4 regions of the Bradyrhizobium sp. CCBAU 53338 genome follow, and region 4 is predicted to be linked to each of the others. Evidence: predicted binding sites of a transcription regulator. Region 4 holds the regulator's gene; each other region holds the start of a gene.
What was found. Region 4 encodes HrcA, which represses chaperone genes, less so after heat shock. Its sites were predicted from a motif close to GTTAGCACTCNCNNNNNGNGAGTGCTAAC; they were not measured.
Positions count from the first base shown of each region.

Region 1: a site for HrcA is predicted at 2,139-2,167, ahead of XH90_RS36485 (co-chaperone GroES). Genes of this name have one in related genera too.
Region 2: a site for HrcA is predicted at 2,035-2,063, ahead of groES (co-chaperone GroES). Genes of this name have one in related genera too.
Region 3: a site for HrcA is predicted at 2,199-2,227, ahead of groES (co-chaperone GroES). Genes of this name have one in related genera too.

Region 1 is NZ_CP030049.1:487,019-491,229, reverse strand. It holds partial or broken gene XH90_RS39355 (IS3 family transposase) at 304-959, shown strand; gene XH90_RS36485 (co-chaperone GroES) at 2,209-2,523, shown strand; gene groL (chaperonin GroEL) at 2,570-4,210, shown strand.
Region 2 is NZ_CP030048.1:3,003,004-3,007,214, forward strand. It holds gene groL (chaperonin GroEL) at 1-1,632, opposite strand, end outside; gene groES (co-chaperone GroES) at 1,678-1,992, opposite strand; gene XH90_RS13915 (usg protein) at 2,396-2,683, shown strand; gene XH90_RS13920 (cupin domain-containing protein) at 2,821-3,360, shown strand; gene XH90_RS13925 (NupC/NupG family nucleoside CNT transporter) at 3,434-4,211, opposite strand, start outside.
Region 3 is NZ_CP030048.1:6,400,056-6,404,266, forward strand. It holds gene XH90_RS30055 (L,D-transpeptidase) at 1-225, opposite strand, end outside; gene XH90_RS30060 (protein phosphatase CheZ) at 541-1,320, shown strand; gene XH90_RS30065 (hypothetical protein) at 1,483-2,004, opposite strand; gene groES (co-chaperone GroES) at 2,323-2,619, shown strand; gene groL (chaperonin GroEL) at 2,736-4,211, shown strand, end outside.
Region 4 is NZ_CP030048.1:181,998-186,208, reverse strand. It holds gene hemW (radical SAM family heme chaperone HemW) at 1-487, opposite strand, end outside; gene rdgB (RdgB/HAM1 family non-canonical purine NTP pyrophosphatase) at 474-1,109, opposite strand; gene rph (ribonuclease PH) at 1,121-1,834, opposite strand; gene hrcA (heat-inducible transcriptional repressor HrcA) at 2,003-3,091, shown strand; gene grpE (nucleotide exchange factor GrpE) at 3,190-3,795, shown strand; gene pncA (bifunctional nicotinamidase/pyrazinamidase) at 3,856-4,211, opposite strand, start outside.

The sequences.
Region 1 (4,211 bases), on a different replicon from region 4:
GAGATAGGACTTCTGCACCTCCTCCGAATAAGTGGACACCTGTAGTAGCTCAGAGAGCCCGGAGGTATCGAATGCCAGAACGTCAACTTCGATGGTTCACAGAGGACTACAAACGCTAGGCCGTTGAACTGGCGGTATCGAGTGGTCGATCGATCGGATCGGTCGCCAAGGAGCTCGGTCTGCGCGGTGCTGCGCCGCTGGATAGACAAATTCCGGCAGGAGCCGGCATCGGCGGCGTGGCGGCCCACCACGCAGGCGACGCCGATGCCGAGATCCGGCAGGTCCATCGCGAGAGCAGCCAGCGGCAGTTCTCGAGTCCACGCCGCCCTGCGGACGCGGGGACGTGGGCCAGCCGTGGCCGGATCGAACGGCTGATGCGACGGCATGGCATTCGGGCGATCATGGCGCCGCCATGTCGCGTCCGCACCACCGACAGTCGCCACAATCTGCCGATCGCACCAAACCTGATCGCGCGCGACTTCACCGCCGCGGCCCCAAACCGGGTCTGGCTGGCCGATATCACCTACGTCCCACGGCGGAGGACTGGCTGTACCTGGCAGCCGTCATGGACCTCTTCAGCCGCAAGATCGTCGGTTGGGCGATGCCGGATCACATGCGGGTCGAACTCGTCTCCTCCGCACTGACGATGGCGCTTCGCCAGCAGCGGCCGGACGCCGGATTGGTCCATCATTCCGATCGCGGAGTGCAGTACGCTTCACACGAGTATCGCGCGGCCCTTACCGCCGCGGGCCTGACGCATCGACTGCTACGACAATGCCCCGATGGAGAGGTTCTTCCACACCCTCAAGACCGAGCTCGTTCATCATCGTCAGTACCAGACCCGTGCCGAAGCCCGGCGCGACATCTTCGCCTTCATCGCGGGCTTCTCCAATCGAACCAGGCTCTATTCCGCCATCGGATATATCCCTCCGATCGAGATGGAGCTAAAAGCCGCTTAAACCCGTCCGCTTTCTCGGGGGAAGATCAGAGCGCAAAAAGAGGTCAGTCTGACGCACTATCGAGATTGAAGACCGCGTTGAGCGGGGCGACTAACGGCGAAAATCGAAGCATTGTTGCTGATGGATGTTAGGCTCCGAACCACATCTTTCGTCTTGTCTGCAATGTTCTTTGTCCGTCACTTGCGCTCGCTGTCGTGACAATCGGCATTTCTTCTCTCCGCACAGCCGGGACACCCGAGGACCCAACAGCATACAACCTATCGCCACGGCCGATTCAACCCTCATGCGAGCCATCCTGGTGTGAGATAGTTGCAGTAGCTACGCTATCGCCTTGTTTGCTACCTTCAAACTCGCGTCACCAATCCTCTCAAGGTGATGCGGGGGCGGACTCGGCGTATCCCCCGATCCAGTCGTGTGCCGCCCCCACTCTTCGCGAGCGGTCTGAAGAAGATGCGGTGAAACCGGGGGCGTTGCATCTCGTTGCCTCCCCGGAAGCCCATCTCGTCGCAATATAAGACGCGAGAAGCATGCGTATACGATCATCAGCATCACCGCGGAAGAAGGGCGGACGAAGCGCGATTGAACTTTGCGTGAGCGCTGATCTCGTCTTGATTCAGTTCTCCCGCGCGGGCGTTTCGTTCAGCTCCTTGAAGAGGTCGCCGCCGGCCCCTGGCCGCTTTCATCCAGCTCCGGTCAACTGCCAAGGTTAGCGATGGAGCGAGATGAAAAAAGGCGCTATTTTTCAAGATCGGCTTGCCTAGAACGAGACGGCATCCCGAACCTGTTCACACTCCTTGGCTGTTGCGGATGTCGCGGCTAACTCGATGAGAATTCCGTCCACTGAAGCAAGCCCGGCGAACTCCTGTTACGTCGCGCGTTCATCAGCGCTAGGGTTCGTTTCGGCCGGAGCCGTATCCGAGCAGTCAATGAGACCAAGAATGGCTTTAGCAACTACTAAGACTCTCGAGCGCACCAATGTCTGAGCGTTCTTCCAGGCCAAGAGCATCCGCCGCGAAATCGTGCAGACCTCGGCCGAGCAGGGCAACCTCACACTGCGCTAATAGCGGCCGGGCCAGTTAGCTACGATAAATGATTCTGGCAGAGACGACTTCTGAGTGTGATTTTTTGCTGGAAGCTCTTGCTCCTGTAGAAGCCCCGTCCTATTTCAGCTGCGTCTGCGCTAGCACTCGTAGGCATCGATTGCTCACAAGGTTGAAGTCTCAACTCGTGCAAATATTAGGAGGACTGCATGAAATTCCGTCCGCTTCACGACCGCGTCGTGGTCAAGCGCATCGACGCAGAAGAGAAGACCGCTGGCGGCATCATCATTCCCGACACTGCCAAGGAAAAGCCCTCCCAGGGCGAAGTCGTCGCCGTCGGCCCCGGTGGCCGCGACGAAGCTGGCAAGCTGATCCCGATCGACCTGAAGGTCGGCGACCGCGTGCTGTTCGGCAAGTGGTCCGGCACCGAGGTCAAGATCGACGGCCAGGACCTGCTGATCATGAAGGAGAGCGACGTGATGGGCGTTCTCGAGGTCGCCGAGTCCAAGAAGAAGGCGGCTTAAGAGCCTCCCTCCTCCCTCCAGTCAAACACCTTAAGGAAAATTCCAGATGGCAGCCAAAGAAGTCAAATTCTCGGTTGAAGCGCGCGACAAGATGCTGCGCGGCGTCGACGTCCTCGCCAACGCGGTGAAGGTCACGCTCGGTCCGAAGGGCCGCAACGTCGTGCTCGACAAGTCGTTCGGCGCTCCCCGCATCACCAAGGACGGCGTCACCGTCGCCAAGGAGATCGAGCTCGACGACAAGTTCGAGAACATGGGCGCCCAGATGGTGCGCGAAGTCGCCTCGAAGTCCGCTGACGCGGCCGGCGACGGCACCACCACCGCCACCGTGCTGGCCCAGGCGATCGTGAAGGAAGGCGCCAAGTCGGTCGCCGCCGGCATGAACCCGATGGACCTCAAGCGCGGTATCGACCTCGCGGTCGAGGCTGTGGTTGCAGACCTCCAGAAGAACTCCAAGAAGGTCACCTCGAACGACGAGATCGCCCAGGTCGGCACCATCTCGGCCAACGGCGACCAGGAGATCGGCAAGTTCCTCTCCGACGCCATGAAGAAGGTCGGCAACGAGGGTGTCATCACCGTCGAGGAAGCCAAGTCGCTCGAGACCGAGCTCGACGTCGTCGAGGGCATGCAGTTCGACCGCGGCTACATCTCGCCCTACTTCGTCACCAACGCCGACAAGATGCGCGTTGAGATGGACGACGCCTACATCCTCATCAACGAGAAGAAGCTCTCCTCGCTGAACGAGCTGCTGCCGCTGCTCGAGGCCGTGGTGCAGACCGGCAAGCCGCTGGTCATCGTCGCCGAGGACGTCGAAGGCGAGGCCTTGGCCACGCTTGTTGTGAACCGTCTGCGCGGCGGCCTGAAGGTCGCGGCCGTCAAGGCTCCGGGCTTCGGCGATCGCCGCAAGGCCATGCTGCAGGACATCGCGATCCTGACCGGCGGCCAGGCGATCTCGGAAGATCTCGGCATCAAGCTCGAGAACGTCACGCTCAACATGCTCGGTCGCGCCAAGAAGGTGATGATCGACAAGGAGAACACCACGATCGTCAATGGCGCCGGCAAGAAGGCCGACATCGAGGCGCGCGTGGCCCAGATCAAGGCGCAGATCGAGGAGACCACCTCGGACTACGACCGTGAGAAGCTCCAGGAGCGTCTTGCCAAGCTCGCAGGCGGCGTCGCGGTGATCCGCGTCGGCGGCGCGACCGAGGTCGAGGTGAAGGAGCGCAAGGATCGCGTTGATGACGCGATGCATGCGACCCGCGCGGCTGTCGAGGAAGGCATCGTCCCGGGCGGCGGCGTCGCCCTGCTCCGTGCCTCCGAGCAGCTCAAGGGCCTGCGCACCAAGAACGACGACCAGAAGACCGGCGTCGAGATCGTGCGCAAGGCGCTGTCGGCTCCCGCTCGCCAGATCGCGATCAACGCCGGTGAAGACGGCTCGGTGATCATCGGCAAGATCCTGGAGAAGGACCAGTACGCCTACGGCTTCGACAGCCAGACCGGCGAATACGGCAACCTGGTCTCCAAAGGCATCATCGACCCGACCAAGGTGGTCCGCACCGCGATCCAGAACGCAGCCTCCGTTGCAGCGCTCCTGATCACCACCGAAGCCATGGTCGCCGAGCTGCCGAAGAAGGCCGCTGCCGGCCCCGCGATGCCCCCCGCCGGCGGCATGGGCGGCATGGACTTCTAAC
Region 2 (4,211 bases), 2.8 Mb from region 4:
CATGCCGCCCATGCCGCCGCCCGGGGGCATCGCGGGACCGGCGCCGCCCTTCTTGGGCAGCTCGGCGACCATGGCTTCCGTGGTGATCAGGAGCGCGGCAACCGAAGCTGCGTTCTGGATCGCGGTACGGACCACCTTGGTCGGGTCGATGATGCCCTTCTTGACGAGGTCGGCATATTCGCCGGTCTGGGAGTCGAAGCCGTAATTGTAGGCTTTGTTCTCCAGGATCTTGCCGACGATCACCGAGCCGTCTTCACCGGCGTTGATCGCGATCTGGCGAGCGGGGGCCGACAGCGCCTTGCGCACGATCTCGACGCCGGTCTTCTGGTCGTCGTTCTTGGTGCGCAGGCCCTTGAGCTGCTCGGAGGCACGGAGCAGGGCGACGCCGCCGCCCGGGACGATGCCTTCCTCGACGGCCGCGCGGGTCGCATGCATCGCGTCATCAACGCGATCCTTGCGCTCCTTCACCTCGACCTCGGTCGCGCCGCCGACGCGGATCACCGCGACGCCGCCAGCGAGCTTGGCCAGACGCTCCTGGAGCTTCTCGCGGTCGTAGTCCGAGGTGGTCTCCTCGATCTGCGCCTTGATCTGGGCCACGCGCGCCTCGATGTCGGCCTTCTTGCCGGCGCCGTTGACGATCGTGGTGTTCTCCTTGTCGATCATCACCTTCTTGGCGCGACCGAGCATGTTGAGCGTGACGTTCTCGAGCTTGATGCCGAGATCTTCCGAGATCGCCTGGCCGCCGGTCAGGATCGCGATGTCCTGCAGCATGGCCTTGCGGCGATCGCCGAAGCCCGGAGCCTTGACGGCCGCGACCTTCAGGCCGCCGCGCAGACGGTTCACGACCAGGGTCGCGAGCGCCTCGCCTTCGACGTCCTCGGCGACGATGACCAGCGGCTTGCCGGTCTGCACCACGGCCTCGAGCAGCGGGAGCAGCTCGTTCAGCGAGGAGAGCTTCTTCTCGTTGATGAGGATGTAGGCGTCGTCCATCTCAACGCGCATCTTGTCGGCGTTGGTGACGAAGTAGGGCGAGATGTAGCCGCGGTCGAACTGCATGCCCTCGACGACGTCGAGTTCGGTCTCGAGCGACTTGGCTTCCTCGACGGTGATGACACCCTCGTTGCCGACCTTCTTCATGGCGTCGGAGAGGAACTTGCCGATCTCCTGGTCGCCGTTCGCCGAGATGGTGCCGACCTGGGCGATCTCGTCGTTCGAGGTGACCTTCTTGGAGTTCTTCTGCAGGTCCGCAACCACGGCCTCGACCGCAAGGTCGATACCGCGCTTGAGGTCCATCGGGTTCATGCCGGCGGCAACCGACTTGGCGCCTTCCTTCACGATCGCCTGGGCGAGCACGGTCGCGGTGGTGGTGCCGTCGCCGGCCGCGTCGGCGGACTTCGAGGCGACTTCGCGCACCATCTGCGCGCCCATGTTCTCGAACTTGTCGTCGAGCTCGATCTCCTTGGCGACGGTGACGCCGTCCTTGGTGATGCGGGGAGCGCCGAACGACTTGTCGAGCACGACGTTGCGGCCCTTCGGACCGAGCGTGACCTTCACCGCGTTGGCGAGAACGTCGACGCCGCGCAGCATCTTGTCGCGCGCTTCAACCGAGAATTTGACTTCTTTGGCTGCCATCTGGATTTTTCCTTGAGGTGTATGACTGGAGGGAGAGAGGGGCTGTTAGGCCGCCTTCTTCTTGGAAGCGGGGACGTCGAGGACGCCCATGATGTCGCTTTCCTTCATGATCAGCAGGTCTTCGCCGTCGATCTTGACTTCGGTGCCCGACCACTTGCCGAACAGCACGCGGTCGCCAACCTTCAGGTCGATCGGAACCAGCTTGCCGGCTTCGTCGCGGCCACCCGGGCCAACGGCGACGACTTCACCCTGGGAGGGCTTTTCCTTGGCAGTGTCGGGGATGATGATGCCGCCGGCGGTCTTCTCTTCTGCGTCGATGCGCTTGACCACGACGCGGTCGTGAAGCGGACGGAATTTCATGCAGCTCTCCTAAGCATTTGCACGAGTTGATGATTTCAACGTGTTAGCAATCTGCGCCAGCGAGTGCTAGCGCAGGCGGAGCTGAAATAGGACAGGAAATTTGCGGGGGCAAGGGCTTCTAGCAGAAAAATTGGCGCTCTGAAGGCCCGCCTGCCAGAATCTCTTTACCATCGTTAACCGAATGCCGGAGGCCTCTCCGAGGCCCCTTCGGGGCCGTATTAGCACGGAGCGCGCTCTGCTGCTAAAGCATTGAATTTCAACAACTTGTTAAACTTTTAGGCTTGAGATGAATTGTCAGTTTGCGTCACATTTCTCTCATGTGAGCGCATCTCCGCCGGGTGGCTCGTAAGCTGCGTACCGGATCAAGCCACCCCAGAAATGCGCTCCTGCAAAGGAGGTTGGCATGGGACTGCGGGTTGGGGGCGTTTCCGAAGACTTCCGGAAACAGATGCTGGGCTACGGGCTGACGACGGCGCAGATCCTCTACCGGATGCCGGATCATCCCTCGCTGCTTCAGACCTACGTCTGGCAGAACTACGACATGTTTCCGAAATTCCCCGCGCTGAGCGACTTCCTCGCGTTCTGGCAGGAGAAGCTCGACGGTCCGCTGCATTCGGTGACCGTCGCGCATTCCAAGCTGATCAAGCCGGCCGAGCTGCGCGCCGTGGACGGAGTGTTCCGGCTGCATTGACGGCGAGATGCCGTAGGGCGCAGTTGCGAAGCGCAATCCGCCGCTGTCTGAAGGGCGGCGGGGTACGCCTGCGGCCAACCGCCCTACGGCTTCCGTTTCTGTGCTAGCCTCCCCCCATAACAACAGGGAGGCGGCCCATGGCCAAGAAAACAAAATCGCGTAGCGCAGCGGTAACCGCGGTGAAGAAGCGTAGCGGCACCAAGCCCGCGGCCCGATCATCAGCGCGCAAGACGGTGAAGTCGAAAGCGCGTGCGACGACAGCCAGGGTCGCGACGAAGAAGCCCGCACGCCGCAAGCAGCGCATCGCCATCAGCCATCACCGCGAGGAGGATTTCAAAGCCGACGGCCTGCGCGCCTACGCCAAGTACCGCGACCTCGGTATCGCCGCCGCGAGCGATGGCTTGGCGCAAGCTCATGTCATCCGCTTGCAAGGTCCCTGCGATCCGGCTGAAGTCTCAAAACTGCACTTCCACGACGTCGACTTCCAGATGGTCTATGTTCTGAAGGGCTGGGTGAAGACCTACATGGACGGGCAGGGCGAGACGATGATGCTGGAAGGCAGCGCCTGGACCCAGCCGCCGAAGATCAAGCACATGATCCTGGATTATTCCGACGACGTCGAACTGCTGGAAGTGATCCTGCCGGCGGAGTTCAGGACGGTCGAGTTGAAGGCGTAGAGCGCAAGTCTCTCCGCCCGTCATTCCGGGTTCGCGACTTCGTCGCGCTCCGGAATGACGGTCTGAGAGATACCTACGTCAACACCCCCACGATAGCCCCCATCAGACACGTCGTCAGCGTCCCCGACACGATCGACTTCAGACCCAGCGCGTTGATCTCGTCGCGCCGCTCCGGCGCCATCACGCCGAGCCCGCCGATCATGATGCCGAGGCTGGCGAAATTGGCGAAGCCGCACATGGCGTACAGCATGATCAGGCGCGAGCGCGGATCGAGGGTGCCAGGCGGCAACTTCGAGAAGTCGACATAGGCGACGAGCTCGTTGAGCACGGTCTTGGTGCCCATCAGGCTGCCGGCGGTGACGGCCTGGTCCCAGGGCAGCCCCATCAGCCAGCACACCGGCGCCATGATCAGTCCCAGCACGCGCTGCAGCGAGATCGCGGCGCCGCCAATATCAGGCAACAGTCCGAGCACCGCATTGGCGAGATAGACCAGCGCCACCAGCACCAGGAGCATCGCGACGATGTTGATCAGCAGCTCGATCCCGGCGCCCGTGCCTTTCACGATCGCGTCCATGGTGCCGGAGACCGCCATTTCGGGGTCCTCCAGCGCCCCGCCGGTGCGCTTGTCGGAGGTCTCGGGGATCATGATCAGGCTGACGAGGATCGCGGCCGGCGCGCCCAGCACGGAGGCGATGACGAAATGCGCGGCCGCATCGGGAATAAGAGGAGCAAGGAGCGTCGCATAGAGCACCAGCACGGTGCCGGCGATGCCGGCCATGCCGCCGGTCATCACCAGAAACAATTCGCTGCGCGACATCTGCGTCAGATACGGCCGCACGAACAGCGGCGCC
Region 3 (4,211 bases), 1.1 Mb from region 4:
ATAGGCCGGACCGCGGCCGGGACCATCGCCGAACAGGAACTCGATGAAGCCGCCGCCCATATTGGCGTTGGAGGCCACGCGCACCGGCGCCGGGGCTACCCGCGGCTGGTAGAGCACCGCGGGCGGATCGTTCGGCACGGTATTGTCGAAGGCGCTGGCGCTGGTAGCGCCGACAATGAAGGCGCATGCGCTGCCGAGCAGCGCGACAGACATTTTCTTGAACATCGACGTACTCTGTACTGTTTCGTCTTGTTGCATTCGTCGCCGGACGCGTTGGCTGATGTCCGCGTCCTCGACGTGGTCAATAAAGAGCAAACTCCGTTGCGTTTGGTAAACGGATCGGGCGTTTCGATTCACCACGTCGCGAACGGCGGGGCAATTCGGCGATCAGCGTTTATTTTCGATGAAGGGCGACGCCTCATGGTTAATCGCGCGTTTGCTTCGCCGTGGCGCGCGGCTGCACGACGGTTCCTGCCGTGAACCTCGTGTTAAATCGCTTCTGTCTACAAAGACGCGTGAATGAGGTGGGGGAGTATCCTGATGGCTGTTCACCGCAAGCGTTTTCGTGTCGAGGATATCGCCGGTGGCGAGTTGCCGATTCTTGACGTAGCAGAAGAGGCAGGCCCGATGCATAACGAGATCATGGCGGAGCTGCGTGCGATCCGCGCCCAGATGGCGAAGGGCAGCGTGCCCCTGACCGGCAGCGCGGCGATGGCCGCGATCGACGCCTCCACCGCCCAGGAACTTTCCGACGCACGCACGATGCTCGATACCTATCGGGCCCAGATCGAGCAGTGCGAGAAGCTCAAGGTCGAGCTCGACCTCATCCACGACGCCATCGACCGCACCAAGCGCGAGATCGCGACCCTGCACGGCAAGAGCTTCGACGGCGGCGAGATGGCCAAGGTCAATGGCGAGCTCGGCGCGGTGGTCGGCGGCACCGAACAGGCGACCCAGCAGATCCTCGAAGCCGCCGAGTCGATCGACCAGGCGGCCTCCGCCCTCTCCAAGGTCGACTCGGTCGACCAGCAGAAGCGCCTCGCCGACGACATCCAGGAACGCGTCATCTCGATCTTCGAGGCGTGCAACTTCCAGGACCTGACCGGCCAGCGCATCAGCAAGGTCATGACCACGATGAAGTTCATCGAGCAGCACATCAATTCGATGATGGACATCTGGGGCGGCGTCGACGCGATCAAGTCCCACGCACCCGCCCAGGTCGACACCCGCAGCGAGGACGACAAGCTCCTCAACGGCCCGAAGCTCGCCGGCGACGTCGGCCACGCCTCACAAGACGACATCGACGCGCTGTTCGACTAGGCGAACACGGCAAACCGAACAACAAAAACGCCGGCGCAAGCCGGCGTTTTTTGTTTTTTGATCCTGTCTCACATTGTCATTCCGGGGCACGCCAAGCGTGAACCCGGAAGCTCGAGATTCCGGGTCCGGTCCTGCGGACCGCCCCGGAATGACAGAAATCAGCTACGCCTTCGGTCCGCAGCGGACGTAGACCATGTTGCCGTAGCGGGTGGCGGCGTCCTTGTCGACGAAGCGGGTGATCATGACGCGGCCGTCGAAGGAGACGATCTCGCGGTCCTGCTCGCCCGGCGTCGGGCCGGAGGGGCCGATATAGTTCTTGCCGCTCGGCGAGCCCTTCAGCCGCAGTTCCTGCGGCGTGGCCTGGTCGGCCAGATGCATGATCACGCCGCCGGAGGAACCGGCGCCGATCACGTAGGGATTCTTGCACTGCGCCCGCGCAGCCGCCTCGGTGCGGGCGCGATCGGCCGGGTTCTGGAACGAGGCAAGACCCCAGCGGCCGACGATCTCGTCGGCGCGGATCGAGGCCGGCATTTCCGGAGCGGTGCCGGGCTCGGCCTCGGGTGCCGGCTGGGACGAGGAGAAGGACGGCAGGCTCATACCGCCGCCGCAGGCGCCGAGCAGAAGCGCCAGGCAAGAGGCCGCCGCCAGATTGGCAACCGTGCGCGCGTGAGCTGAACTGATCATGGCATTCCCCCGAACAAGACCACGGCCGCATCCCTTCCGCAGCCAAGCGCAAAACCGCAACCAGGGCAATGACGTCCTAAGATACGTCTCTTCCCCGAACGAGTTTCCAGTGCCACCATCCTATATCCGCCTCACCAATCGCTTAACCACCTTTGCTTGACAGGATCGCAGCCAAGCCATATCCCCTGCGCACTATTAGCACTCGGAAAGACCGATTGCTAAGCGCACCGTTCGACCCTCGGGAAGAGGGGGAACGGGAGCGCCGCCCCCACCCACTTCCGCTGCTTTCGGAAAAGCGAGCCTCCAAAGGGAAACGTCATGGCTAAGTCCAAATTTCGTCCGCTGCATGACCGTGTCGTGGTCAAACGTATCGACGCCGAGGAAAAGACCAAGGGCGGCATCATCATCCCCGACACCGCCAAGGAAAAGCCGTCCCAGGGCGAAGTCGTCGCCGTCGGCCCCGGCGGCCGCGACGAGGCTGGCAAGCTGATCCCGATCGACCTCAAGGTCGGCGACCGCGTGCTGTTCGGCAAGTGGTCGGGCACCGAGGTCAAGATCGACAACGAAGAGCTCCTCATCATGAAGGAGTCGGACATCATGGGCGTGATGGCCTAGGGCCATCAGCCTGAACGGCCGCTGAATGCCATGCCCGGATGACAGGTCCGGGCATCCATCATTCCGCCGCACACCACCAGACACGACACATCACGATACATCAGGGATTGCAGACAATGGCTGCCAAGGACGTCAAGTTTTCCGGAGACGCGCGCGATCGCATGCTGCGCGGCGTCGACATTCTCGCCAACGCCGTCAAGGTGACGCTCGGTCCGAAGGGCCGCAACGTCGTCATCGAGAAGAGCTTCGGCGCGCCCCGCATCACCAAGGACGGCGTCACCGTCGCCAAGGAGATCGAGCTCGAGGACAAGTTCGAGAACATGGGCGCGCAGATGGTGCGTGAGGTCGCCTCCAAGACCAACGACCTCGCCGGCGACGGCACCACCACCGCGACCGTGCTGGCCCAGGCCATCGTGCGCGAGGGCGCCAAGGCGGTTGCCGCCGGCATGAACCCGATGGACCTCAAGCGCGGCATCGACACCGCGGTCCAGGCCGTCATCAAGGACATCGAGAAGCGCGCCAAGCCGGTCGCCGCCTCTTCCGAGGTCGCCCAGGTCGGCACCATCTCGGCCAACGGCGATGCCGCCATCGGCAAGATGATCGCGCAGGCGATGCAGAAGGTCGGCAACGAGGGTGTCATCACCGTCGAGGAGAACAAGTCGCTCGACACCGAGGTCGACATCGTCGAGGGCATGAAGTTCGACCGCGGCTATCTCAGCCCCTACTTCGTCACCAACCCCGAGAAGATGACCGCCGAGCTCGAGGACGCCTACATCCTCCTGCACGAGAAGAAGCTCTCCGGCCTGCAGGCGATGCTGCCGGTGCTGGAAGCCGTGGTGCAGTCGGGCAAGCCGCTCGTCATCATCGCCGAGGACGTCGAGGGCGAGGCTCTCGCCACCCTGGTCGTCAACCGTCTGCGTGGCGGCCTCAAGGTTGCCGCCGTCAAGGCGCCGGGCTTCGGCGATCGCCGCAAGGCCATGTTGGAAGACCTCGCGATCCTGACCGGTGGCCAGCTGATCTCCGAAGACCTCGGCATGAAGCTCGAGAACGTCACGGTGAAGATGCTGGGTCGCGCTGGCAAAGTGGTGATCGACAAGGAGAACACCACGATCGTCAAGGGCGCCGGCAAGAAGCCCGACATCGAGGCCCGCGTCGGCCAGATCAAGGCCCAGATCGAGGAGACCACGTCGGACTACGACCGTGAGAAGCTCCAGGAGCGCCTGGCCAAGCTCGCCGGCGGCGTCGCGGTGATCCGCGTCGGCGGCGCGACCGAGATCGAGGTCAAGGAGAAGAAGGACCGCGTCGAGGACGCGCTCAACGCCACCCGCGCCGCGGTGCAGGAAGGTATCGTCCCCGGCGGCGGCGTCACGTTGCTGCGCGCCAAGAAAGCGGTCGGCCGTCTCACCAACGCCAATGCCGACGTCCAGGCCGGCATCAACATCGTGCTGAAAGCGCTGGAAGCTCCGATCCGCCAGATCTCGGAGAATGCCGGCGTCGAGGGCTCGATCGTGGTCGGCAAGATCCTGGAGAACAAGTCCGAGACCTTCGGCTTCGACGCCCAGACCGAGGACTATGTCGACATGATCGAGAAG
Region 4 (4,211 bases):
ACGAGTAGCGATCGAACGAGCGGCGCGCGATGGCGACGGCATCGAGCGCCTCGCGCGCGCTGTGCATCCGGCCGAGCGCTTTCAGCGAGGCATCATCCAGCGCCTGCACGCCGAGCGAGACGCGGTTGACGCCGGCTGAGCGATAGCCGGCGAAGCGCGTGGCTTCGACGCTGGTCGGGTTTGCTTCCAGCGTGACTTCGACGTCGTTCGCAACCATCCAGTGCTTGCCGATGGCATCGAGCACGGCGCCGACCGTGGCCGGCTGCATCAGTGATGGCGTGCCGCCACCGAGGAAGATCGAGGTGACCTCGCGGCCGGGCGCGCGCTGCGCGGTCGTTTCGATCTCGCGCGCGAAGGCGGAAGCAAAGCGCGTCTCGTCGATCGCGGCGTGGCGAACATGGCTGTTGAAGTCGCAATAGGGACATTTCGACAGGCAGAACGGCCAGTGCACGTAGACGCCGAACGCATCCTTATTAGCGCGGCTCAAGGCAGATCTCCGCCAGTTTCACGAAGGCGCGGGCGCGATGCGACAGGCCGAGGCCGAGCGGCGGCAGGCCGTGCTTCTCGATGCTGTCCATCTCGCCGAAGGTGCGCGTGTGACCATCGGGCAAAAACATCGGATCGTAGCCGAAACCGGCAGTGCCGCGCGGCGGCCACGCCAGCGTGCCGTCGACGCGCGCCTCGACCTCCTCGAGATGATTGTCGGGCCAGGCAACGCAGAGCGCGGAGACGAAATGGGCCTTGCGCTTGTCGGGCGTGGTGGCGCCGCGCTCCTGCAACAGGCGCTCGATCTGCGCCATCGCCGCGGAGAAATCCTTGGAGGGACCGGCCCAGCGCGCGCTGTAGATGCCCGGTGCGCCGTCGAGCGCGTCGACCACGATGCCGGAATCGTCGGCGAAGGACGGAAGCCCGGTGGCCTGCGCCGCCGCGATCGCCTTGATCGCGGCGTTGCTGCGGAAGTCGTTGCCGGTCTCGTCGGGCTCGCCCAAGCCGAGCTCGCCGGCCGACACCACCTCGATGCCGTGCGGCGCGAGCAGCTCCTTCATCTCGGCGAGCTTGCCGGGATTATGGGTCGCGATGACCAGCTTTCCGGTGATTCGGCGGTGCATGGGCCTATTGACTACGCGACAGCCAGTTTCTGCAAGTCCACCAGACGCGCGATGCCCTTCTGCGCCAGTGCGATCAGCTTCAGGAACTCGTCCTGCGTGAACGGCTCGCGTTCCGCGGTGCCCTGCACCTCGATGATGCGGCCGTCGCCGGTCATGACGAAATTGGCGTCGGTCTCGGCTTCGGAATCCTCGGCATAGTCGAGATCCAGCACCGGCGTGCCGTTGTAGATGCCGCAGGAGATCGCGGCGACGTTGTCGCGCATGACGTTGGCCTTGACCATGTTGCGCGTCTTCATCCAGTTGATGCAGTCGGCGAGCGCGACCCAGGCGCCGGTGATCGAGGCGGTGCGGGTGCCGCCGTCGGCCTGGAGCACGTCGCAATCGACCGTGATCTGGCGCTCACCGAGCGCTTCGAGATCGACGATGGTGCGAAGCGAGCGGCCGATCAGACGCTGGATCTCGACGGTGCGGCCGCTCTGCTTGCCGGCGGCGGCCTCGCGGCGGGTCCGTTCGGAGGTCGCGCGCGGCAGCATGCCGTATTCGGCGGTGACCCAGCCGCGCCCCTGGCCCTTCAGCCACGGCGGCAGGCGGTCTTCCAGCGTGGCGGTGACGAGCACGTGGGTGTCGCCGAATTTCACGAGGCAGGAGCCTTCCGCATATTTGACCACGCCACGCTCCAGCGTCACGGGGCGCAATTCGTCGGGCGCACGGCGGCTTGGCCGCATGGGAATCCTCCAAAACTCGCAAGGAATAGGCTGTTCGCGGTGCTTGTAGGTGGGGTGAGGGTGAGCAGCAAGGCTTTTTCACCCCCTGATGTCCACCCCGCAAACGCCACGCTTGTCAGACGCGCCCGGGATGGACAAATTACAAGCAACTGACAGGAGTTACCGTCTGTGGCCCATCACGATCCGATCCATCTGATCGCGCCGCGCGCGGGCCTCGCCCAGCTCAACGAGCGTTCCCGCGACATCTTTCGTCAAATTGTCGAAAGCTACCTCGCGACCGGCGAGCCCGTGGGCTCGCGCAACATTTCGCGCTTGATCGCGATGCCGCTGTCGCCGGCCTCGGTCCGCAACGTCATGGCCGATCTGGAACAGCTCGGCCTGATCTATGCCCCGCACACCTCGGCCGGCCGGCTGCCGACGGAACTCGGCCTGCGCTTCTTCGTCGATGCCCTGATGCAGGTCGGCGATCTCAACGAGGCCGAACGGCAGTCGATCCAGAGCCAGCTCGCCACCGTCGGGCACGCCCAATCGGTGGAAGCGGCGCTGGACCAGGCGCTGACCCGGCTTTCGGGGCTGACGCGCGCCGCAGCTGTGGTGCTGACGCCAAAATCCAATGCCCGGCTGAAGCACATCGAATTCGTCCGATTGGAACCCGAGAAGGCGCTGGTGATCCTGGTCGGCGAGGACGGCCAGGTCGAAAACCGCGTGCTGACGCTGCCGCCTGGGGTTCCTTCCTCGGCCATCACCGAAGCCGGCAATTTCCTCAATGCGCGAATTCGGGGGCGGACGCTCGCCGAAGCGCGGCTCGAGCTCGAAACCGCGCTCGGCGAGGCCCGCGCCGAGCTCGATCAATTGGCGCAAAAGGTGATCTCGGCGGGAATCGCAAGCTGGTCGGGCGGCGAGAACGAGGACCGTCAGCTCATCGTTCGCGGCCACGCCAATCTGCTGGAAGACCTGCATGCGCTGGAGGATCTCGAGCGCGTCAGGTTGCTGTTCGAGGATCTCGAGACCAAGCGCGGCGTGATCGATCTGCTCGGGCGGGCCGAAACCGCCGAAGGCGTCAGGATCTTCATTGGCAGCGAGAACAAGCTGTTTTCCCTGTCGGGCTCCTCCACCATCATCTCACCCTATCGGGATGCCGCCGGCCACATCGTCGGTGTTTTGGGCGTGATCGGGCCGACACGGCTGAATTATGCCCGCGTGATCCCGACCGTGGACTACGCCGCCCGCATCGTCAGTCGCCTGCTGGGGGGCTGACCGGCATTTGAGCCGATCACGGGCGCTTGATTTTCAGCGCCCGAAGCACGATATCCGGGCCAGAAAAATCCCGTGAGACGAGTTCGAGAAGAGAGCCGATGACCGATCGAGACCGGCAACCCGAAGACACGACTGCTGCGACCGGCGAGCCCGTGGTGTCGAAGCCCTACATCATGCCTGATGATCCCGAGCCCGGTTCGGTGGAATTGCTGCAGAAGGAAGCCGCCGAGGCGCGCGACCGCATGCTGCGGACGCTGGCCGAGATGGAGAATCTGCGCAAGCGCACCGCCAAGGAAGTCGCCGACTCCAAACTCTACGGCGTCACCGGCTTTGCCCGCGACGTGCTCGACATCGCCGACAACCTTCAACGCGCGCTCGATGCCGTTCCGGCCGAAGCGCGTGCCGCCGCCGATCCCGGCCTGATCGCGCTGATCGAAGGCGTCGAGCTCACCGAGCGTTCGCTGCTCAGCGCGCTGGAAAAGCACGGCGTGAAGAAGTTCGACCCGCAGGGCCAGAAGTTCGACCCGAACTTCCAGCAGGCCATGTACGAGGTGCCTGATGCGTCGGTGCCCGCGGGCACCGTGGTGCAGGTCATGCAGGCCGGCTACACCATCGGCGAGCGCGTGCTGCGCCCGGCGCTGGTCGGCGTCGCCAAGGGCGGCGCGAAGCCTGCGCCCGCGGCGAACAGCAACGAAGCGAACTGAGTTTTGGCGTCATTCCGGGGCGATGCGAAGCATCGCGCCCGGAACGACTGCGCGAAATCCTTACGCGCTCGCGATATCCGCAGACTGGATCCGCTTCACGCCGGCCTTGGCCATGTCGGCCCAGGCCTTTGCCAGCGAGCCCTGCGTATCGATGCCGCGGCAGGCGTCCTCCACGACATAGACCTCAAAACCCGCCTTGCGCGCATCGAGCGCGGTCCACGCGACGCAGAAGTCGGTGGCGAGACCCGCAACGAAGACGCGCTTGATCTTGCGCGACTTCAGATAGGCGGCGAGGCCTGTCGTTGTCTTGCCGTCGGCTTCGAGGAACGCCGAATAGCTGTCGACGTCCTTGTGGAAGCCCTTGCGGATGATGAGCTCGGCCTGCGGGATCGAGAGATCCTTCGAGAGCGAGGCGC